3 regions of the Nostoc sp. NZL genome follow, and region 3 is predicted to be linked to each of the others. Evidence: predicted binding sites of a transcription regulator. Region 3 holds the regulator's gene; each other region holds the start of a gene.

Region 1 (7,962 bases), on a different contig from region 3:
TAAGCGATCGCCTCCCACCATTCCCCCAGCTGTGTGTAAAATGACGCTATGACAAACTTTTTCCCCTTCTGGGTAAAATGGGCGTTGTACCTTCAGGGGCGCTTGCTGGTGATTGTAAATTAATTGGGTTTTACCCTGGCGATCGGCATAGACTAAATTAAGTTTGCCATGCCAACCTTCTGCTATTTGCGGATTGCAGGTCATTTATAAATTCAAGTTTAAAGTTCAGATACCTTATATTTATTTAATGCATTCTCTGCTACTTTACTTGCAATTTATCATTGTTTTTCGCCAAGGTGTACACTAGTGCGATAGACCATATAGATAAAACCACTTTCATCACGAAAACGCTGATATAATTCTTGAAAATTATTAATAAGCTGTTTGTATGCCCAGCCTTCACGCGGAAGGTAAGAAACACTCATTGCTCGTCCAATAAGTCCAGTTAAATCTAACTGTTGCCTATAAGTAAAATTATATTCACGGATATTAATAAAATAGGGAGTAACTAACAATGGCTCTACCGATTGCATTCGAGATTCTGCTGGGTGATTATTAGATGCTTCGCGGACTATTCGGCTATATTCTGTAGTTAACGCATCTTCTTGATCGCGGTTATTCCACACTACAGCCAAGCGTGCTGGTGGTTTTAAAATGCGGTGAAATTCCAATAAAGTTGCTTCGGGATTGAACCAGTGGAAAGCTTGAAAACAAGTAACTAAATCAACTGAATTATCAGGTAGTTGGGTAAATTCTGCTGTTCCGTCACGAAACTCTATCAAAGGATGTGGTTTAGCAGCTTTTCGCATTGCCGCATTTGGTTCTATGGCTATGACGTTAACTCCCCGTTCAGCTAACAATCTTGAAGCAATTCCTGTACCCGCACCAATATCTGCTGCTACGAGTTGTGAATTTTCACCTAATCCTTTCAAGATAATATCAATTGCATCTGCGGGGTAACTTGGGCGAAATTTTACATAGTACTCTGCTCTGTCAGAAAATCGATTGAGTGGGTTTAAGGTATGTAAGGGGGTTGTTTCAGGATAAATTTGGCTCATGGGTTTTTATGGAAAAGTAGAAGTGCGATTGCTGTAGTTCATAAAAGCGATACGATAAAATTTGTTTTTATACCGCGCCTCTACGATCCATTTCAAAACCATATACATAGATATCAGCAACCTTATAGCGTTTCTCTTTTTCGCGCCATTCAATAATGCCAATTTCACTTAAAAAAGAAGCAAATTCTTCAAAGTCTGCTATATCATGTGCTGACTCTTGCCATACTGTTTGTAACTGTTCTTTAGATAAGAAGGCTAATTTACCCTTAAGAGAATCAAAAAATTTAGTCAAATCAGGGTATTCCTCTTTAATTTCTTCACATCGCTTTTCTGATGCTTTTTTCAAACCAAATTCTAAGGATTTTCCTTGAAGTAGGCGGTCTGTACGAAATTTGCTTGATGATTGTCCCTTATAGCTTAGTTCTTGTTCTTTTGCTCCTTTCAGTAATATACTTAAACTCCGAGGAAAAGTAGTGCTACTTGAGTCTGTTAATCGTTCATAAACCCATCGAGACACATTTTTAGCTCTATTTCCACCTCGGCGACGACTTCCCCACAGTAATTCTAAGGCTTTATCAATTGCCTCTTCTGTAGCTTGATCAATACTTTCAAAAGCGACAGGAGAAATACGGTCAACCAAATTCTTGAAATCTTCAGATTGTATTGCTTGACGAAGTGCTAATCGTAAAAAATCAATCCTAGTCCACTGTAAGATAATATCCCGTCCAGTAAAATGACTTTTATTGTCAAAACTTAAACGATTCCATATATCTTCTCTTAAAAAAATTTTAAATCTAATTTCTGTTAATCTGTTAGCATCACAAGATTGTACTAATTGAAATAATCCAGTGAGTGCTTGCTGTCTAATTCCTCCTACTTCAGGAAAATCTTCATCTAAATCATCGTAAAGAAACCACAGTTTTTGAGAATTATTTTTGGCTTCTTCATTAAGCAGAATATCTATGGCATCTTTAACTATGAGGCGGAGTTCAGAGTTAGTAGATAATTCTAACAAAACTTGAGTAGATTCAGACTGCCATCTTTCTTTAGGTAAATTATTAATAATTTTCCTCAATTCACTATACTTTGCGCTTTTCTTTCCTTTAGGAAAGTTAAACAAATTTTCCTGATGACATCTAAGTAGTAAATAAGCTCTCCAAAAAGCTTCCCATGTACCTCTATTTTGTTGTAAAGTTTCATGGATGATTTGAAATTCATCACGAGTTGGACGACTTTCCTGAAATCTCCCATGTGCTGACAAAAATACAGTATTATCTAACCGTCCATGAGCTAGTTTTTGAGCAACACTTTTGTGTTTTAGAAAAAGCCAATAAAGTGCGGTTTTTCCTGTGCCTTTTCGCCCTCTAATTAGGCAGGTTGTATCGTCTAAAAATCTTTCAAAATCAGTAGTACGTTGAAATAGTAGATTCAAATCTTGTCTTGGATCAGCAGCATTTACTTCAGGAAATTGCAGACTTTCAATAATATCCCACCGATGATCTATTGTATTTAAAACATTGCTACGTTTGAGTTCATCAGTTTTTTCATCAATTAAGTTAGCAATTTTTGTGTAGTAATCTTGCATACCTTGTACAGGATAGCTGTCAGCCAAAGCGATTGGCAAAAGATAAGGGACTACTAAAAGTTTTTCTATTGGAGTTTGTGAATTATCTAAATCTGGCTCATCTTCATCTGTTTCATAGTTTTCATTTGTTACCGTATTTAATCTGTTCAGCAATGAGTACCAAATTTGTTTTACTTTTGATAAACCAATCTCAGTAACATCAGGAACAGGAGAAAAAACAAAATTAATGGATAATTTTTTTATCCATTGTAGTGATTGTATTAGCAGTTCTATTCCTTGTTTATTTTGCTCATTAGGAAAAAGAAATACAATTGCTTCGTCAGCTGCTTGAATTAATGATAAAGCTCCCCATTGATTGATTCCGGTTCTCGAATCAATTAAGATAATATCAGGTTTTAATTGTTCGTAAATTTCACGTTTGAAAATAGACCAAAGACTTTGATCTCCATCAATACTAGTAGTAGCATGAAGATCATCAACTTTGGAGACATAATCAAGATTAAGACAACCAGCAGGAACAACAAATAATCTTCCTGTGGCGTTAGAGATTTTCACTTCACCAAATATTTCAGCAATTGAAATACTTGGTTCTACGTCTTTTGGTAAGTAGGAACGCTCATAAAAATAGTCAACTATTCCATACTTTGGTTGTGGCTTGAGGTTGAATGCCGTACTCAAGCCAGGTGCTTCTAAATCTAAATCCACAGCTACGACTTTAAGACCACGCATTGCCAAAATCGAGGCAACATGGGTTAATGCAGTAGTTCGACCGACTCCTCCCTTAAAGGAATAAAAGGTTACAGTTCTGGGTAAACTGGGTTCAGCCTGGGGAAGTTGAGGTTGATTTTGCGGATTTGCTGCTTGAATTGCTAAATCTTGCCAAGTTCGCACTGAAGCTGTATTAAAAGCCTGCGGTGCTGAAAGATTTAGTGAATCTGCTTCTTGAGGTGTATATAAGGAAATAAACCCAGGAGATAAATGAGGAACTTGTGATTTAAGTAAATTAAAACTTTGTTCTTTCCGCTGAGGAATAGATAAATTAATAAAGCGATCGCTTACAATAGTCAAATTCAATAAACCTGATGTAGAAATATTTAAATCAACCCATTCTTGTGAATTATGCACATATTGGTTTGTAATTTCTTTCTTTAGCAAAACCTGCCAATTTTCTTGCATTTGACACCTCTTTAAAGTTGAGTAGCTTGCTTTTGTAACCACCCCTTGAGATTCTGATAAGCTTTTAACCAGCGCTTGTAACTTTCATCATCAGGCTCAAGGCCACAATAACGCATATCTATAAAATTTTGGCTATTTGGATTTTCCACTTCATTAAGCCATTTTCGCACTTCAGGAAAATTAGCAATTCTAGATTTAAGTCGATTGTGCCGATTTAACGCTTCTATGTAACTATGTCCCGGATTAGTAATAGTATGCCCAGGATTAGTAGAATCTGTCTTCCATTCCTGAGTTGCACCCTTTGCTAAGGTAGCAAAAATCATTGCTTTTAATAAACACTCAATGGTTACACCTCCAAAGTGCATAGCGGCTACTCTTCTTTCCGATTCTTTTCTACATAAAATTTCAGTATCAAGGTGACGTTGCATAAAAGCAGCTTGGTAATCTTCCATTTCGTTATTTTCTCGTTTGAAACACCTGAATCTTGACACAAAAAAACAGCCGCCTCCACAAGGGAAGCAGCTGTTTTATTATGGAACTACAGAGTATTAGTAATCGAAGTCGCCGCCACCAGCGCCAGCGCCAGCAGGAGCGCTATCCTTAGGCTCAGGCTTGTCAACTATAATACATTCGGTTGTCAACACCATACCAGCGATCGAAGCAGCGTTTTGCAGAGCAGAACGAGTCACCTTAGCAGGGTCAACAATACCAGCAGCTAACAAATCGACGAATTCGTTTGTCGCAGCGTTGTAGCCAACGTTGAAGTCTTTCTCTTTCACGCGTTCAGCGATCACAGCACCATTCTGACCGGCGTTTTCAGCAATCCGCTTCAGAGGTGCAGGTAAGGCGCGAACGACAATCAACGCACCAATCAACTCTTCATCCTTAAGATTGCTCTTTGCCCAAACTTCCAATTCAGGAGCAAGGTGAGCCAGAGTTGTACCACCGCCAGGAACAATACCTTCTTCCACAGCAGCTTTGGTAGCGTTGATAGCGTCTTCTAGGCGCAACTTCTTGTCTTTCATTTCGGTTTCGGTTGCTGCACCCACTTTCACTACAGCAACACCACCAGAGAGTTTAGCAAGACGCTCTTGTAATTTCTCTTTGTCGTAAGAAGATTCGGTTTCATCGATTTGACGACGAATCTGTTCTACACGAGCCTTAACAGCAGCTTCGTTACCTTCGGCAACAATTGTGGTGCTGTCCTTGGTGATGGTGATCCGGCGAGCTTTACCCAGGCTATCCAGCTTGGTGTTATCTAGCTTCAAACCAGCATCTTCGGTGATTAGTTGACCACCAGTTAAAACAGCAATGTCTTCTAGTAGTGCTTTGCGGCGATCGCCAAAGCCAGGAGCCTTAACAGCAGCCACGTTTAGCACACCGCGTAAACGGTTTACTACCAAGGTTGCCAAAGCTTCTTTTTCAATATCTTCGGCGATAATCACCAAAGGACGACCAGCACGAGCTACTTGCTCTAACACTGGTACGAGGTCTTGTACTAGGGCAATTTTCTTATCGGTCAGCAGTATGAAAGGCTCATCAAAAACCGCTTCCATCCGCTCAGGGTCGGTAGCGAAATAGGGAGAGATGTAGCCTTTGTCAAAGCGCATCCCTTCAGTGATTTCCAACTCGGTGAACATAGATTTCCCTTCTTCTAGGGAAATTACGCCTTCCTTGCCCACTTTATCCATTGCTTGGGCAATCATCTGACCGACTTCTTCGTCATTACCAGCCGAGATCGCACCAACTTGGGCAATGGCTTTGGAATCTTCCACCGGACGGGCGTGTTCTTTGATTTTGTCTACCAAAAAGGCAGTAGCTTTATCAATACCACGCTTCAGGGAAATTGCGTTAGCACCAGCTGCAACGTTGCGCAAGCCTTCTTTGACGATCGCATGAGCTAAAACGGTAGCAGTGGTGGTGCCATCGCCCGCAGCATCATTGGTCTTAGAAGCAGCTTGACGAATCAGAGCTACACCAGTGTTTTCAATATGGTCTTCTAATTCGATTTCTTTGGCGATCGTTACACCGTCATTAACAATTTGCGGTGCACCAAATTTCTTTTCTAGGACTACGTTACGACCTTTGGGGCCAAGGGTAACAGCTACAGCCTCAGCCAGGATGTCAATGCCTCGTTCTAAGGCGCGACGGGCGTTTTCGTTGTAGATAATGCGCTTTGCCATAGGTGTCTAAATTCCGGGATTAGGTCAATTTTTTCTTGAATTGGGCATTGGGTATCGGGAAAACTCTTCCCTATTCCTCATTGCCCACTAAATAACGACTGCTAAAATATCTTTTTCAGAAAGCAGTACATATTCTTCGGTGCCGAGCTTAATGTCAGTGCCAGCGTACTTAGAGTACAGCACCTTATCGCCGACTTTAATTTCCAATTCTTGACGGCTACCGTCATCGTTACGCTTACCAGGACCAAGGGCAACTACTTCCCCTACCTGTGGCTTTTCCTTGGCGGTATCGGGCAAATACAGACCACCTGCGGTCTTTTCCTCAGAGGCGTTCACTTTTACGAAAACGCGATCGCTCAAAGGTTTAACTGTAGAAACGCTTAAAGATAAAGCTGCCATATTATTTCTTTCCCTTAGAGTTTAGCACTCTCGACTCCTGAGTGCTAATCTACCGAAAAGTAGCGTCCGATGGCAAGAATTCTTTGAGTACGGGTTCCCGAACTAGAGGCTCATAGATGTACTTAAGTATAAATGCTTAATTATTTCTATCTTTCAGGGTCTGTTCCGTAAGTTCCGAATATTTTTTTATGGTCAACTTTATTTGCAAAGCTTGGAAATTGTTATAGAACTGTAATCAGGGAGCCGCTCGATAAGTAACAATACAGTGATCCAGTCCAGCCATCAAATCCCCAAAGCCACTAAATCTCTAGAACATAAAGCCCTGAGTAATTGCGTAGAAATTTTAGGACTTGCAAAAATTCAGCGATACATTTTTATTTGCGCTGACCAGACAATTGCTAACTGCTGCTCAAAACGAGCTAGTCTGGAATCCTGGGAATACTTAAAAAAGCAGCTTAAAGAGTTAAAACTTGATGAGCCGCAACAGAGTCATCCCATTTGCGTCTATAGAACTAAAGCCAAGTGCTTGCGCGTTTGTTGTTCTAGACCCATAATGGTGGTTTACCCTGATGGTGTCTGGTATCGCCAAGCAAGCCCGGAAGTTATTGAGCGGATCATCCAAGAACACTTAATAGGCAATAAGGTGGTAGAAGAATATGCATTTTTAACCCATCCTTTGCCAGAAACTTCCCTAGTTTCTTGTGAACACCTCATAGAGGCTTAACAACCGAAGGATATGGTACAGCAGTAAGCTTTAAGAAAGTGCGGGTTGGTTTTGAGGTAGGGTCATCTTTAAGCCAATACTTACTTGTGAGTCAGAAGGATTATTATTTAATCAGTGTTTTTTCGCCCGCCACTTTCAATGCGATATATAATAGCGCATTATAGATACTACTGCTATACGTATCCTTGCTGGACTTTTGCTATCGAGCTACCAGTCTCTTGAAAGTGCTCGGCATTTTTGAGACTTCGAGACAGCAAAGGCAAGTTAAGTAGGAAAAAGGACAACATCTCCAAATAACCCACCATAGAGGATAAATATTCAAGACTTTGATGGACCGAAGCGCGACAAGTGCCACTGCTATGAAAGAGCCCAGCATGAAAGATCACAAACGACTTCTATTGATTGATGATGACCCTAACCTCATCTTGCTGGTGAAGGATTACTTAGAATTCCGGGGATACGAAGTCATCACCGCCGAAAATGGACGTGAAGCTCTGGAAATTTTAGAGCAAGATGTTCCAGACATGATTATCTGCGACGTGATGATGCCGGAAATGGACGGATATACTTTTGTGGAACAAGTCCGGCAAAACGAACGCACCAGTTGGATTCCGGTTCTTTTCCTTTCAGCTAAGGGACAAAGTGCAGACCGAGTTAAGGGTCTGAATAAAGGTGCTGATGTTTATATGGTCAAACCCTTTGAACCAGAAGAACTCGTAGCGCAAGTTGAATCCTCGCTGAAACAAACTATCCGTTGGAAAGAACACCAAGCAAAAGGAGGCGAAAACGGTTCCCGTATCCAAGTTCCCTTCGATGTGCAATTAACCCCAACTGAAC
Region 2 (7,962 bases), on a different contig from region 3:
CTTTTTTTTATTCCAAGGTAGAGCGTAAGTCCAAGGTAGTTTCCTAATTGTGAAAGGACAATTGATAATGCTAATGGGAGGAAAATCACGACCTGGGGCTAGACCTAAACGCACCTCAGATATCCGTAGCACCAGTTGTAAGGAAAAGTCCAACTCCTTTCTTCTGTTAATAAAGTCGTTGTACAACTTTTTTTGCCCTTTTTGTAGCCCATTGATATCAATTAGTGGTTTTTTTGCTGAATAGGTTCCAGCGACTTGATCGCGCTCGAAAACATCTTCTGCTGTTACCGTTTCAGAAAGTGTTTTCTTGGGGGCAATTAGGCTAGGACTTTGGGGTACTGCTAAGTCGCGGGTTAAGTCTGGTGATTTCCGAATTACGCGGCGCGATTGCTTGCTATGTTCAACTACTAGAGAACTGTTGTCCCAGTCAACGTATACAGCAACATTATCAGATTTATTTTCAATGCTAATTCCTAAATCTTTCAAATCGTCAATTGGGTATGAAGATTTGAGTTTAAAGGAAATCCCAATTTTATCGTCGAGATTTTGTTCTTTGAGTTGTTCGTCAACGATTCCTTTTTTAAACTCAAATTTAATTTGGTCATCTATGGATTCAACCATGCGGTTAAAAACGTAGGAAATACCGATAATATAAATCGTCAAAACTACTAAATTCTGGTCGCTACTCCTCATAACTCAGAATCTTAACTCCCGGTGCTAATGAATATATATTTGACCCACCGTCCATCTACAATCTTTAATTACGCTTGATTGTTACAGAATTTTGTAGCCAGCCCCGTCGCCAAAAAAAGAATAGCAAACCAAGTGCGATCGCTCCCATCACTGCCAAGCTAATTGGGTAGCCCCAATACCAATTCAACTCAGGCATATTATATGGCGATTTTTCAGTATTGAAATTCATACCATATATTCCTGCAACAAAAGTTAGTGGGATAAAAATTGATGAAACCACCGTTAGCACCTTCATGATTTCATTCATTTTGTTGCTCACTGCCGAAAGGTACACATCCATTAATCCAGATGCTAGCTCTCGATAAGTTTCCACCATATCCATCACTTGCACTGTATGGTCATAACAATCTCGCAGGTAGATTCGTACCTCTTCGCCAATCAGTTCGCTACCATCTCGAATTAAAGAATTAATTGCATCTCGCTGGGGCCAGATAGCACGACGCAGTTGCAGTAATTCTCGCCTAATTTTATAAATATTTTGTAGTGTTTGTGGGGTAGGTTTAACTATTACTTCCTCCTCTAACTCTTCGATTCGCTCCCCATAAAGCTCCAGTACTGGGAAAAAGCCATCAATAATTGCATCTAACACGGCGTAAGCTAAATAATCCGCTCCCTGTTTACGGATGATTCCTTTGTTTTTTTCAATCCGCGATCGCACCGCTTCAAAGCAATCATGTTCTGGTTCTTCTTGTACTGTCAACAAATAATTTTTCCCTAAGATCAAACTCACTTGTTCGCTGTGAAAACCACAAGTTCTTTCCTTTGGTACTACCATGCGAGCAATGAATAGCAATTGGTCTTCATAATCCTCTGTTTTAGGACGCTCCGGTACATTAACTATATCTTCTAAAACTAGAGGATGTAACTCAAAAACGTTACCCAATCGTTGTAATATGTCTTGACTGCCTAAACCTTGTACGTCTACCCAAGAAATTGATTCGCTATCAAGATATGGGATACATTCTTCTGGAGTTACTATTTGTTTATGGATGAAATTGGTTTGATTATAGTCAATCAAGAAAATTATCGGTGGTGGAGCATCTGCATCAATAAAAATGGTTCCAGGTATAGTCCCTGGTTGGTGATAGAACTCATCTTCATATGGTCTATTTACTACTTTGGGAAGGCGACGCAGTTTTCGTGCCATGCAATATTACCTAATAGTTATTAGTTATTAGTTATTAGTCATTGAGTAAAAATAATTGACTCGTAGCAACTGATAACTTACACACAATTTTACAAAAATTAATACAAAGAGGGCAATTTCTAGATTAAGCAATTATTTAGGTTGCTAATTTGGTCATCAACATTTTTTTGGTAGTTAGTTGTACTCATAACTAAGCACTGAAAAGTTTCATAATTACAGCTATTTTCAGTTGTAAGGGCAAAGCAATGCTGTACCCCGACAATACGTGTGCTTTAAATAGATGAAAACTGCTGTAAGTTTATTTGTGTTCAGTGAGTTACCAGCAATACAGATAACATATTGCTTCTGAATCAGCAATGGTCAGTATAAAAAAACAGTTTGCCTTGGCAAGACAAACTGCTTAAAAAATATTTATCTGGGTGAGCAGAAGTTAGAACATGCCCATGCCGCCCATGCCGCCCATGCCACCCATGCCGCCCATACCGCCCATACCGCCCATATCAGGGGCAGCAGCGGCGGATTTCTTCTCCGGCTTTTCAACAACGATCGCTTCGGTGGTTAAGACCAAACCAGCAATGGAACCAGCGTTTTGCAAAGCTGAACGCACGACTTTGGCAGGGTCGATAATCCCGGCAGCGATCAAGTCTTCAAATTCTCCGGTAGCAGCGTTGTAGCCAATGTTGAAGTCGCTATCTCGGACTTTTGAGACGATAACAGAACCTTCTGCACCAGCGTTATCTGCTATTTGACGCAAGGGAGCTTCTAGCGCTCGTTGGACTATATCAGCCCCAATTTTTTCTTCTTCGTTTTCTAAGCTGTTTTTAATCGCTTCTACCGTCTTAGCTAAGTGAATTAAGGTCGTTCCACCACCAGGAACAATACCTTCTTCCACGGCGGCTTTAGTAGCGTTCAGCGCGTCTTCAATCCGCAGTTTACGGTCTTTGAGTTCGGTTTCGGTTGCCGCACCCACTTTAATCACTGCCACACCGCCAGCGAGTTTGGCGATGCGTTCTTGCAGTTTTTCTTGATCGTACTCAGAATCGGTTTCTTCCAACTGCCTGCGAATTTGAGCAATCCGCTTTTGTACTTCTGGCTTAGTGACACTGCCAGCTACAATGGTGGTGCTTTCTTTGTCAATAGTGATTTTGCGAGCAGTTCCCAGCGCTTCTAGAGAAGCGGTATCCAAGCTTAAGCCAATTTCTTCAGAAATCAACTGTCCATCGGTGAGAATAGCAATATCTTCTAACAAAGCTTTGCGGCGATCGCCAAAGCCAGGCGCTTTAATTGCAGCCACAGCAAGTACACCCCGCGCTTTGTTCACTACCAAAGTTGCCAAAGCATCACCTTCGACATCTTCCGCGATGATCAGCAAGGGCTGACCAGAACGGGCGACTTTTTCCAACACTGGTACTAAATCTTGGATGCTGCTGATTTTTTTGTCAGTAACCAAGATGCGGGCGTTTTCAAATTCGACTATTTGCCGCTCGTTGTTGGTGACGAAGTAGGGTGAAATGTAACCCCTGTCAATCTGCATCCCCTCAACTACTTCTAGTTCTGTGGTGAGGGATTTAGATTCTTCAACGGTAATGACACCATCTTTGGTGACTTTTTCCATTGCTTGGGCTAACATTTGGCCAACTTCTTCATCGTTACCAGCAGAGACAGTTGCAACTTGAGCGATCGCACTTCCTTCTACTGGCTTGGCTACCCTGGCAATTTCTTTTACCAGTGCCTCAATAGTTTTGTCGATCCCGCGTCTCAAGCTAACCGGGTTACTACCTGCCGCGACGTTCTTCAAACCTTCCCGAATCAAGGCCTGTGCTAAAACTGTGGCAGTGGTTGTACCATCCCCAGCGACATCTTTAGTTTTTGAGGCCACTTCCTGGATGAGTCTTGCACCAGTATTTTCCAAAGGATCTTCTAATTCAATTTCCTTGGCAACAGTGATACCATCGTTGACAATTTGAGGTGCGCCAAATTTTTTCTCTAAAAGGACATTGCGACCTTTGGGCCCCAAGGTGATTTTTACGGCATCGGCAAGGGCGTTAACACCCCTTTCTAGAGCTCGCCGCGATTCCTCGTCAAATGCAATAATTTTCGCCATGTTTTATTTCTCTAGCGCTTCCATTAGACAATTTAGCACTCACAGAGCAAGAGTGCTAATCTTCCAAGCGGCTCAAGTTACAAATGGAAATAAAAAAAATTGATTAATATACAGGTGATGCTCATATTAGATACAGGCAGTAATGCTTGAATTGGGAGATGAATCTAGACAACTCCCTTAAGTTCCTTGGTATTGCCGACCCTAGCGGCACCGGCTGGTTGGCGGTAGTATTTACGTTTCTCTTGGCTTGGCTTGTAACGTGGCGTTTAATTCCGACAGTACGCAAATTCGCCTTGCGGGTAGGTTGGGCGGACCAACCCAACGCACGACGGCTCAATCGAGAACCTTTGCCCAATGCAGGGGGGCTAGCTATCTACGCAGGTGTGATTGCCGCGCTGGTATTAGCTAGCCTCTTACGACCTATCGAACTGCAAAATGTACTGGCTCAGGTGCTCACTATTCTGTTGGGGGGTTCGATATTAGTCCTTGTGGGCTTTATCGACGATCAGTTCGGCTTACCGCCCTCTGTTCGATTGTGGGCGCAAATTGTTACGGCACTGTTGCTAGTAGCTAATGGCATTAGTGTCCAAGTTATGTTTGGTACACCCATTGACTCGCTCCTGTCCATGTCGCTAACCGTGCTATGGGTGGTAGGAATTACCAACGCCATCAACTTGATGGATGGTATGGATGGCTTGGCAGGAGGAATCAGCTTTATTACCGCCATGAGTTTGTTGGGGGTTGCAGCCCAATTTAACAATCGTGCAGCGGCAATCTTGGTACTTGCAGCCTTGGGGGGTGCAGCACTAGGCTTTTTGCGCCATAACTTCCATCCATCACGGATTATTATGGGTGATGCCGGAGCATACTTTTTCGGCTATGTGCTGGCAGCAACTAGTATTTTAGGCAAACTGCAACAAAACACAGTTTATGCACTAATTCCCACGGTTTTATTTCTGTTGTTACCAGTGCTAGACACCACTCAAGTATTTGTGCGGCGGCTACTAGCAGGAAATAACCCTCTCAGTACTCCAGGGAAAGATCACCTGCATCACCGCTTACTTGCCTGGGGACTCTCCCAGCGCCATGCTGCGTTCACGCTTTGGTCAATTACCTTAGTTTTCAACTTGCTGGCAATGAGAATACAAGGCATGAGTTTGGCTGTGATGCTGGCTACCGCCAGTAGCATTATCCTTCTTTTGGGTTTTACTGTTTGGCAAAGGATACGCCAACAGCCTTAGTTGCTTGTAGGGTGAGCATTGCAATGCTAGCCCTACTATGGATTATTCTCTGTATGGCAGCGATATTTATGACGGGCTATTCGGTCATACACAATTGTGCCTTGATCTAATTTTAGATTTTAAATTTTGGATTTTAGATTGAAAATTCAATTGCCCTGAGTTCGCGCAGGTGCACTTTGCTTGTGTCGTTGCAACTTCAGTCGCCAGATAAAATCGGTGCGTTACACCGAAGGCTAACGCACGCTACGAAAATTACTATTTAGGCCATCACCATGCCACCATCGACGTTAAAGACTTGTCCGGTGATGTAGTTGGCGGCGGGATCGGCAGCGAGGAAACGCACCATCCCAGCGACTTCTTCGGGCTGACCGAAGCGACCGAGGGGGATGTATTTCAGAATATCTTCGGGGTTGTTGAGATCGCTGGTCATGTCGGTGGTGATGAATCCAGGCGCGACGGCGTTAACGGTGATACCGCGTGTAGCTAGTTCTTTGGCAACGCTTTTGGTGAATCCGATTACACCTGCTTTGGCGGCGCTGTAATTAGACTGACCTGGGTTGCCCATTTGCCCAGCAACGGAGGTAATGTTGATGATCCGTCCCGATCGCTGCTTCAGCATGATTTTACTGACGGCGCGTGTACATAAGAAAACACCAGTTAAATTAAGGTCTATCACAGCTTGCCAATCTTCTGGCTTCAAACGCAAAAGCAGTGTGTCGCGCGTAATACCTGCGTTATTGACCAAAATATCCACGCGGCTAAACTTTTCCATGACGGCGTTAACTAGTGCGTCTACTTGATCGCTTTTAGAAACGTCAGCCTGGATAGCGATCGCCTGACCTCCCGCATTTGTAATTTCTGTAACAACTGCCTCAGCAGCTGCACTCGAACTGGCATAATTGACAACTGCGATCGCTCCCTGTGTGGCTAATTCAACTGCGATCGCTCGGCCAATTCCTCGTGATGCACCTGTGACAATTGCGACTTTATCTTGTAATAGTGTCATTTAATGTTCCTCAATCTTAGAAATACCGCGCTAATTATCTTAGGGTGATTTAGGGAACATCTGAATATTGTCTCGATCAAATATCTATAGTTATTTCTCTGTTATCTAGATGAATAACTTGAAGCAATACAAGTAAATCGGCGTAAATAATTGTCGCGGGGATAAGGCAAGAGGCAATAGTTATAAGGGTTAAAACCCTTGTTCATTTTTCTTCATATAGTTTGATTTTATTGTGCCAACTTACTTATTGTTGATTTAATTTATAGCTGGGATGCCGAGTAGCCTGTCGTCATCGCCCGACTGCATAGACTAGGAAGTGTTGCAGCTACAACCGTCGTAGACATTACTTTCGTGAATGCCCTGTATAGTTAGTTATTTGATTGGTCAGCATAAGTTTAAATACATATCTAATGCATATACACAAACGAGAATAATATATATATTTTATTATAATTATTTAAGATTTTTGTTTGTAAATCAATCTACATTGACTAATCTAATCCTTTCCCAACAAAAACCCATAAACCTATACCGATTTTATTTTCTAAGAATTACTATTGAAACAAACAATTGAAAATCGGTGTCTGTCACATGGCAACTAAAAAGCAATTTAACAGCTTTGAAGAGATGCTGTCTGCTTCTGATGTACCTGTATTAGTAGATTTTTACGCTGACTGGTGTGGCCCATGCCAAATGATGGTGCCAATTTTAGAGCAAGTCAATGCCCAACTCAAGGATCGCCTACGAATTGTCAAAATTGACACGGAAAAATACACTGATTTAGCCACGCAGTATAAAATTGCCTCTCTCCCAACCTTAGTACTGTTTAAGCAGGGTCAGCCTGTGGATCGGATAGAGGGAGTGATGCAAGCACCGCAGCTGGTTCAATATCTACAAACAAAGATTTAATACCATTAATAATTTGGATTTTAGCTGCCAGAGGCGCGAAAGATCGCGTCTTTTTTAGTGGGGCGCACAGCTAGCTGTAGCCCTACAAATCACCGAGTAAAATCTTAAGTAAATGTTAAGCATATCTACTTATACGTCTAGAGAAAGTAGTTTAGAAATTGAGGCGGCTATATTGTATAGATATAACAAAATATCTTGACAAGCAAAGCAATCTATGAGTAAGAAGCAGGAAAGGCCTGACAAATCCTATATTTGGGTAAATATTGATTTTGATAAAGTTCAACATAGAATAAATGCGGTGACTGGCCAGATTGAGCGGGTTATACAAAAGCACCAACTTTCAAATCAAGCTGGTAAATCAGGCAAAAGAAATAATTAGGTTATCTGTAGGGCGATGCCTACGATGGGCTTAGGGTTATTCACTTTGTTTTTAGTGTAGCGATTGATTGCACTAGTTTTGGACAACAGATTTTGGACAAAGCAACTATATTTTTGTAAAACACCAATATTATTCGATAATCGTCCACCGAATTTCTACTTATTTATTAGTAATTATTTTATCCTCGACACTCCTAAAAAGGAGTGTTATTTTTGGGAGGATATCTGCTTGCTAATTATGCTGTGAAAGGGTGTGAAGAAATGATGGGATGGCTATTTGGAAGCCTTGTTAAACAATTTGAAGGTGCAGCTAAAGAAGTTGTAAGAGAGAGTAGTAAAGAAATAGCTGACTTGTTTGATGACAAACTTTATCCTTTAGCCGACAAGCTTGATTATATAGCTCAAGAAAGCATTAATCATGCAA
Region 3 (7,962 bases):
CGCACCTGTCCAAGTTTGGGTGGTGTTTGCAATGGGGGATAGTGGAGCGATCGCAAGGTATGATTTTGTTGATTGTGTCTTTTTATAAAAAAATCCTCTGGCAATTCCAAGGCCAAAGCATAAGCTTGTAAGACTGTGTTAGCAAGTTCTGTGCAATTATCATAAAAGGCGACAATAGAAGCATCTATTTCCACAGTCGCTTGTTTGTTTACATTAAATGCCTCTTTTAAGTCGCCTGGTTTGTTGGAGTCAAGACGTTCTCTCTCAAGACCAACGTATCCTATATTATTAAACTCATCACTCCAAGCTTGCTTTTGTTTAACTTCTAAGGGTAAATTGAAGAAATATTTACTGTAAGTGAATACTTGCCTGATTATGTCTTTCGATATTCCTGAATTCTCCAAGTATATGAAGCCAATTTCATGGCAAGCTTGATAGATTTGTTTGATAATATTTTGCCGAGTTATTATGTTGCCATTGGTAAACGCAGTTAAATCTATTATGGGAATTGTAACCATTTATATATAATTAAAAAATTTGTGTTTTTGTTTTGTTAACAGTAGTATACTCAATACTTAGGTACGGAACTTTACAATGACTCTTGCTCCTTGGCGAAGCGCGATCGCTCATGCACTCCATCGCAACCGCAGCCTTGTTTATGCCCGTTACCTCCAACTAGCAACAGTGCAAGCGAACGGTCGCCCCGCTAATCGTACCCTAGTGTTTCGCGGCTTTCTGGAAGATACAAACCAGCTAAAATTTATCACCGATAACCGTAGCGCTAAAACCGACCAGATACAGCAACAACCTTGGGCAGAAGTTTGCTGGTATTTCCCCAATACACGAGAACAATTCCGAATCACTGGCTGTTTGACTCTGGTAGGTAATGATGATTCGCACCATAATTTACAGCCAGCCCGCATTTCCATGTGGCGAGAACTGAGTGATGCTGCACGTTTACAGTTTGCTTGGCCTCATCCTGGTAAACCTAGAGTCCTGGAATTAGAAGCCTTTGAGCCACCAGCACCCGACCCAGTGCAGCCAGTGCCTAATTTTTGCCTACTGCTACTCGACCCAGTGCAGGTAGACCACTTAGAATTACGCGGCGAACCACAAAATCGAAGATTTTATCGCCGCGATGAAAATCAAGAATGGTTTTGTGAAGAAATTAATCCTTAATTTTGTCAGTTAGGAGTTATGAGTTGGAAGGTGCAAGGATAATTTTTATTCCTCACTCCTCACTCTTAACTCCTAACTTTATTTAAATACCCGCACCATCTAGAAACTGCTGTATTGCCTTATCTTTAAGGTTACACACAGGAGCATTTTCTGATAAATCAGCTTGGTTAGAAGCTACACAACCTGCCAACACAAGAGTTTTTTCAGAAGACTTGGTGCGCTGAAGAGTTTGTATTTGTTCTTCCAACGCCTCAATCCGGTCTACTAAAGCACGAATCACTTCGGCTTCCGAATCTGGTAAGTTATTGTGTTCAAGAGGTGCAACTCGGACTCCAGAACGATATATAATCCGCCCAGGCACGCCCACTACTGTACAGTCAGAAGGAACATCCCTCAGAACAACAGACCCAGCACCAATACGGACATTATTGCCAACTTGGATATTGCCCAGTACCTTCGCTCCAGCTCCAACTACAACATTTTCACCCACAGTGGGATGGCGCTTGCCACATTCTTTACCAGTACCCCCAAGAGTGACACCTTGATAAATTAGGGCATAGTCTCCCACGATCGCAGTTTCACCAATTACTACACCCATTCCGTGGTCAATAAACACACTTTGCCCAATGGCTGCACCAGGGTGGATTTCAATTCCAGTCAAAAACCGAGCCAAGTGAGAAATCAGGCGGGGAATAAAAGGAAGACCAACAGTATACAGCCAGTGAGCCAGCCTATGGAATAGCAGGGCTTGCAAACCAGGGTAACAAAATAAAACTTCCAACCAGTTACGGGCAGCTGGGTCACGTTCAAATATGATACGAAAGTCAGCACGCAGTGTAGATAGCACGAGATAGCACCCTCGGAAAGCACAACAAGCTACTCTCCCATATTATCGTCTCAGGCGTTACACCTAATAATTGGAAATGGGACATTGGGCATTGGGAAGAGGACTTAGGGACAAGGAGAAGGGAAAGACTTGTTGTAAGTTATTTCACTTAAGTCACCTTATCCCCTTGTCTCCCCTACCCCTCTGTTCCCTCATCTCCCCACTCCTTACTTCATTTCTGCTCCACCGTCAGAGTATAATCACGCTTAACCCCAGGATTAAATGTACCCACCCAAACCCGATAGGTACCATTTTTCCAGTCGCGATCGCTAATGCTAGCATCTTTACTTTTGCCAGTGTCATCACCACAACGAATTGTTGTTTTATCTGGGCCTTGGATGAGTAAAGTGGTGTCGGTGTTGTTGCTATCGATTTGTATTGTCAGCTGGGAAAAGTCCTTTTCCAAAACCATAATGTGATCTGGATTCGGATCGGCAAAGCCAATACAGGCTTTTTGCTCGCGATCGCGGTTACTTATGGCAGACAACGAGTAAGAACCACCTGTAAACCCTTGCAGTGTTCCTTGTGCTGGATCAAAGTTTGTAGATAGATTGAGAGTACCAAAATTTGCTGTCTCTGCTATTACTGGCGTAGCTGTGATGGCGGTAAGTATAGCCAACAACCAGCCGCTGCGAAACTGAAGTCGGGGGCGACAGTATTTCATAGTAGCCCTCCAACAGGCTGTTAGATTAGTAATGATATATACATATTCTAGTTAAAAAATTCCAGTGAAATTTCAGTTACTTGTGCCACATTAAAATGTGCCACAAGTAATGCCATGAAAAGTAGGCAGCTAATTGCTAGGTTGTTTCTTGATCTAGACAGCAGCTACAATTCCCGAACTGATAATTTAGATGTAATTACGTCTGTTGGTCGGAGGATTTTTTCCCTTAAAGAAAACCCTCGACGGACGATTTTAGATCAGCAGCCAATAGCTATCCAAAGATTAAAAATACAAATAGCAAAGGTTACATAAAATCTACCTAAATATCATGGATCAAGAAAATGCAGAAGGTAAAATTACTTTACCTTCTGCATTTTTAACTTATGTGAAAATCTCACGAATTATTGAGTTTGAAGAAAACGCCACCTTTGAGCGATCGCGTGTCAGTTCCGTAACTACTGACTGTGAGCGATCGCAGATTATCAAAAAACGGTTTACCTAAAACTTCTACTAACTTGAGAACTGGTACTTGACGCTCTAACAAATTCTGACTCTTTGTCCAGTCAAGATATATATAGCCTTGATTTGGTAGGGGAATCGCAGCAATACTATCTTGGAATTTGGCATTGTCAATTAGGGAATTATCCTTGGTTGTGAGAATTTCATTCATCGTCTCTAAGTCAGATGTGAAAACTTCGTAATTTCCTAAAGTTGTATGCAATCCTCGCACTTTTGTTTCAATACTGAATGATGGCCGCTCTTTGACATCTGCTTTTGTAGTAGCCGTAGTTAACTCTGTCCAAGCAGAGATTTTTTGCTTGTCTATATTCAGTGGATTAATGCTGAGTCCGTTGGATGAAGCGATCGCATCTAATCGAGCAACGCCTTGTTCTACACTCTCAGATTTTTCCACCACAAAAATCCAATGGAGGGTTGTTTGTTCTTTATCAGGTAACAATGCTATGGCATATTCTCCCTGTACCCAGCTAAAAATATCCTCTGGTAAGTTTATGCCCCAGCGTTTTTGAACATCCGCTAAAGGTTTTGCTAACCGAGAAACTACATCTTCCCCACCATATATAGTTGCTGTTGCTTGTCTCCAGAGTTTGGCTAAATCACTGTTACCCAAATTACTCAAATTTGAGCCGGAAATTGCCAAACCTGCCGATGCTGGAATATATTGCAATGCTCCTACAGGTTTAGACAGTGGTGAGGATGGGGGGACAATTTCCGCTGAAGTTAAAAAGGTGGTTTCTGCTAGTAATCCTTTGGGGTTCAACGCCAGGGAAATGATTTCGCTGTCATAGGTTTGTTCTGGCAGCTCTAACCCTTGCCATTTTGCGACGATGGGAAGATTCAAGAAAGCTACAGCTAAACTCCCTTTGGGCAGTTCTTTGGTAGCTTTTTGATATTCGGAGGAGCTAGTCAAATTTAGATCGGGCGCTTGGACATTATTGATAGCATCTCGTAACACTTTAGGATCGTTGGCAAACAATACAAAGCCTTCACCGACAACAGCACCTGCAAGCAAGTCTTGTTCTGGTTGAGAGTTGTCAGAAATCAGCTTTATACCTTTATATTGTTCAACAGCTAAGTTTGCCCCAGCTAACGCCCGTTTGGAAAACAACAACTCGACAAACTCGCGGCTTTTCTCTGGTTTCTGGGTTGCTAGTGCTAATAGATACCCTGGCTGCTGTCCGTTTTCTGGATCGCGATCAATATCTAAGGTGGTGATAGCTAATGTAATTTCGTTCCCTAACCAAGGTTGAATATCTTGTTTGTAATCTATACCACTCTTGGCGAATAAACTGGTTTTGAGTTTAGATAGTTCTCCTTCACGCTCCAACGCCTGTAAACGGTCAGGGTTCACCAGCAATGAAACCATTGCTGGGGAAAGTTTCGACACCAATATGGCTGCATTAGGCTGGGAGGTAGAAGCAATGAGGTTAGCCGGACTTTTGGCGAAAAACCAGTAAAAACTAGCGATCGCAATTACTAGCAGTGCGATCGCACCAGCTACGATAAAACCAATAAATGAGCGTTGCCTATTCACATTAAACCTTTAAAAAAGACGGTTTACAGCCATTTAAGCAGAAAGCCTACCAGGATTTATCAGCCTTCTTGAGAATGGATACTCATGCAAAGGCAGAGATTTTCTGCCACCATAAATAGGATTAGGACTGTTTATAGGGAATTCTTTTAGTTAACCCATGAACCAGATTAGTGTACAAGAACTGGCACAACGTCTTTCTTCTGGTGATGCAAGTATTCAGTTAGTAGATGTACGTGAACCACAAGAATTGGAGATTGCTAGCATTGAGGGCTTTGTCAATCTACCCCTGAGCCAATTTGCCGATTGGGGAGATCAAGTCCCTAACCTCTTCAATCCCCAAGCTGAAACCCTTGTACTATGCCACCACGGCATCCGCTCTGCCCAGATGTGCCAGTGGTTAATTGCTCAAGGTTTTACAAATGTGCAAAATATTTCAGGTGGTATTGATGCTTATTCTGTCTTAGTAGACCATTCAATTCCCCAGTATTAACTAGTGTTTAGGTGCATTACTCAGATGGAACTTACTCTTCCATCTGGCTTTTGGTATGCTGAAAATAACACCACATTTTAGGGGCTTGCTAGGAAAGCTTGTAAGTTTATCTACTGGTTATATATCTTACAGAACTTTTCGACCCCGATCTTAGCTGCGATCACCGCAAAAGTACGTATCCCACAATACTTTTATAAGTGTAGAATTATGCAAAGATAAAGCAAAAAGGATGTTGTCAATTCAAACCCTCAGTTATTGCTGCAAAAGCCTAGATTCTATTGAAAGCGCACTTTTAAAAAGTTATGTACTTGAACCTTAAAATTAATTATCACAATATAGTTGTATAATTTGTTATCTTAATAAACTATTAATATTCTTTGGTTTCGATCAATCCAGAAATTTTTCCAGAGTTTGATTAAAATTTGCCTCTAGCAAAACATACCCTATGGAAGTCCAGTTAACAAATCGACAACAGCATATACTTTGGGCAACTGTACGTCACTACATTGCTACGGCAGAGCCTGTTGGTTCAAAGGCTTTGATCGAGGAGTACGATCTGGGTGTAAGCTCGGCGACAATTCGCAATGTGATGGGCGTTTTAGAAAAGTCTGGGTTACTTTACCAACCACACACCTCTGCCGGACGAATACCTTCTGACTCAGGTTACCGCATTTATGTTGACCAGTTAATTACCCCTTCTCTGCGTTCGCGCAGTGTGTCGCAGACAGATGCTACGCGAACAGAATATTTAGGGCGAGAAGTAGAGTTGGCACTGCAAAACCGCCTCCAGTGGGAAGATTGGAGTTTAGAAACTCTATTGCAAGGAGCAGCACAAATTTTAGCAACCTTGAGTGGTTGCATTAGCTTGATTACTATGCCGCAAACTACTACAGCACTATTGCGACATCTGCAATTAGTGCAAATTGAAGCGGGGCGGATCATGTTAATTGTAGTGACCGATGGTTATGAGACACATTCCAAGTTGATGGATTTGTCGCCAACACCAGAGGAAACACAACGGGATTCAGAGGTAATCGATCGCGAGTTGCAGATTGTTTCTAATTTTTTGAATAGCCACTTGCGGGGGCGAAGTCTATTGGAATTAGCCAACCTCAACTGGAGCGAACTAGATCAGGAGTTCCAACGCTACGGGGAATTCTTGAAAAATTCAGTTGCAGAATTGACTCGTCGGACTCATGCGCCGACTGCAACACAAATTATGGTTCGGGGTGTGTCAGAAGTTTTGCGCCAGCCAGAATTTTCCCAGTTGCAGCAAGTACAAACGATTATCCACCTGCTGGAAGAAGAACAAGACCAACTATGGCGATTAATATTTGAGGAACCAGAGCAGGAGGATGTAGGTAAGTCAAGGGTAACGGTTCGCATTGGCGCAGAAAACCCACTAGAACCGATACGTACCTGCACCTTGATTTCTTCCAACTATCGCCGAGGTTCGATACCAGTAGGAAGTGTAGGAGTTTTGGGGCCAACGCGTCTAGATTATGAAAGTGCGATCGCAGTCGTGGCATCTGCTGCTGATTATCTCTCAGAAGCTTTTAGTTATTTCAATCCTTAAATAGGGATTAATCGTATCAGGTGATGTCTCTAACTCGAAGCACTGGTATAAAATCGCAACGCAAACCGCCAAAACCAAGTAGAAGCGAAAAACAGCACTACTGCCAATATTGCCGCACCTATCAACCAGCTAATTTCACTCCTACCCAATAGCGCTTGGGCTGGGACAGTAGTTAAAAATGCTACTGGCATCACAAAGGTGAAGAAAAAACGGTAAGCAGTAGGATATGCTGCAATGGGATATCGTCCAGCTTCCAACAAACCACGCAAAACTTCTGTGACGTTGTATATTTTGACGAACCAGATACTCATCGCTCCCAGCATAAACCACAGGCTGTACAGAATCACCAAGCTGAACAATAATGGCAGCACACCAAGTAGATAGTCGTCTATCCCTACACCGAGGCGTTTACCCGCGTAGCCAATAATAACACTACCAAAAATTAGATCCGGCATTCCCCAAGGTGAAAGGGTATGGGTGGAAAGCCAAAACTGACTGCGGATAGGTTTTAATAATATAAAGTCCAAAGTGCCTTCTTGGACATGGCGGACAATGCGATTTAAGTTCGATGCCAGAAAAGTAGCAGAAAAGCCTTGTAGTAAGGTAAAAAGTCCTAGAACTACTAAAGCTGCTTCCCATGACCAACCACTAAAAGTGTAGCCAGTCCGGTAAAACAAGAATAGTCCAAAAAGGCTACCGACAAGATTTCCCAAGCTGCTGAGGGTAGCTATGAAAAAGTTAATCCGATACTCTAACTCTGCTGCGATCGCAGCACTCCAAAATAGTCTTAGTACTTTCAAATATCTTTGCATCTTGCACCCTTATCCCAATAAGTTCCATCTGTCATGACATTTCCATAATTTACACAATAACTTTAAGGAAATTTAATATTACTTTTTATTCAGGAAAATTGCTAAACGTTAAGATGTTGTGGATCTATTGTTGAAAGGTAAGAAATTCTATGGATCTGGATTTACCAGAACTAATGAAATCACTCGGCTACTTTGAGGTATGAGCAATTATCTTTGCTGAATCTGGCTTGTTAATTGGTATATTTATTTACTAAATTTTGCTAAATCCTGGTGATATATGGCTAAACTATCTAACGAATTAC

The links. The regulator HrcA, encoded in region 3, represses chaperone genes, less so after heat shock. The targets are predictions, from matches to a motif close to TTAGCACTCNNGANTCNNGAGTGCTAA.
Region 1: groES (co-chaperone GroES) is a predicted target of HrcA. The motif match lies at 6,423-6,449, and genes of this name have one in related genera.
Region 2: groL (chaperonin GroEL) is a predicted target of HrcA. The motif match lies at 4,037-4,063, and genes of this name have one in related genera.

The regions. Positions count from the first base shown of each region.
Region 1 covers NZ_WBKL01000104.1:12,349-20,310, reverse strand. Annotated here, with positions in the region: gene F8R90_RS14745 (urease accessory protein UreD) at 1-204, opposite strand, end outside; gene F8R90_RS14740 (class I SAM-dependent methyltransferase) at 279-1,058, opposite strand; gene F8R90_RS14735 (MinD/ParA family ATP-binding protein) at 1,126-3,819, opposite strand; gene F8R90_RS14730 (hypothetical protein) at 3,831-4,271, opposite strand; gene groL (chaperonin GroEL) at 4,368-6,002, opposite strand; gene groES (co-chaperone GroES) at 6,090-6,401, opposite strand; gene F8R90_RS14715 ((2Fe-2S) ferredoxin domain-containing protein) at 6,667-7,125, shown strand; gene F8R90_RS14710 (response regulator transcription factor) at 7,455-7,962, shown strand, end outside.
Region 2 covers NZ_WBKL01000115.1:587-8,548, forward strand. Annotated here, with positions in the region: gene F8R90_RS15445 (hypothetical protein) at 1-693, opposite strand, end outside; gene corA (magnesium/cobalt transporter CorA) at 758-1,900, opposite strand; gene groL (chaperonin GroEL) at 2,331-4,004, opposite strand; gene F8R90_RS15460 (MraY family glycosyltransferase) at 4,163-5,245, shown strand; gene fabG (3-oxoacyl-[acyl-carrier-protein] reductase) at 5,505-6,251, opposite strand; gene trxA (thioredoxin) at 6,843-7,160, shown strand; gene F8R90_RS15475 (hypothetical protein) at 7,375-7,539, shown strand; gene F8R90_RS15480 (hypothetical protein) at 7,752-7,962, shown strand, end outside.
Region 3 covers NZ_WBKL01000177.1:9,917-17,878, forward strand. Annotated here, with positions in the region: gene F8R90_RS26825 (isopenicillin N synthase family dioxygenase) at 1-518, opposite strand, end outside; gene F8R90_RS26830 (Npun_F5749 family FMN-dependent PPOX-type flavoprotein) at 595-1,179, shown strand; gene cysE (serine O-acetyltransferase) at 1,262-2,026, opposite strand; gene F8R90_RS26840 (hypothetical protein) at 2,238-2,729, opposite strand; gene F8R90_RS26845 (DUF3352 domain-containing protein) at 3,124-4,782, opposite strand; gene F8R90_RS26850 (rhodanese-like domain-containing protein) at 4,940-5,272, shown strand; gene hrcA (heat-inducible transcriptional repressor HrcA) at 5,718-6,848, shown strand; gene F8R90_RS26860 (ABC transporter permease) at 6,878-7,660, opposite strand; gene F8R90_RS26865 (exopolysaccharide biosynthesis protein) at 7,938-7,962, shown strand, end outside.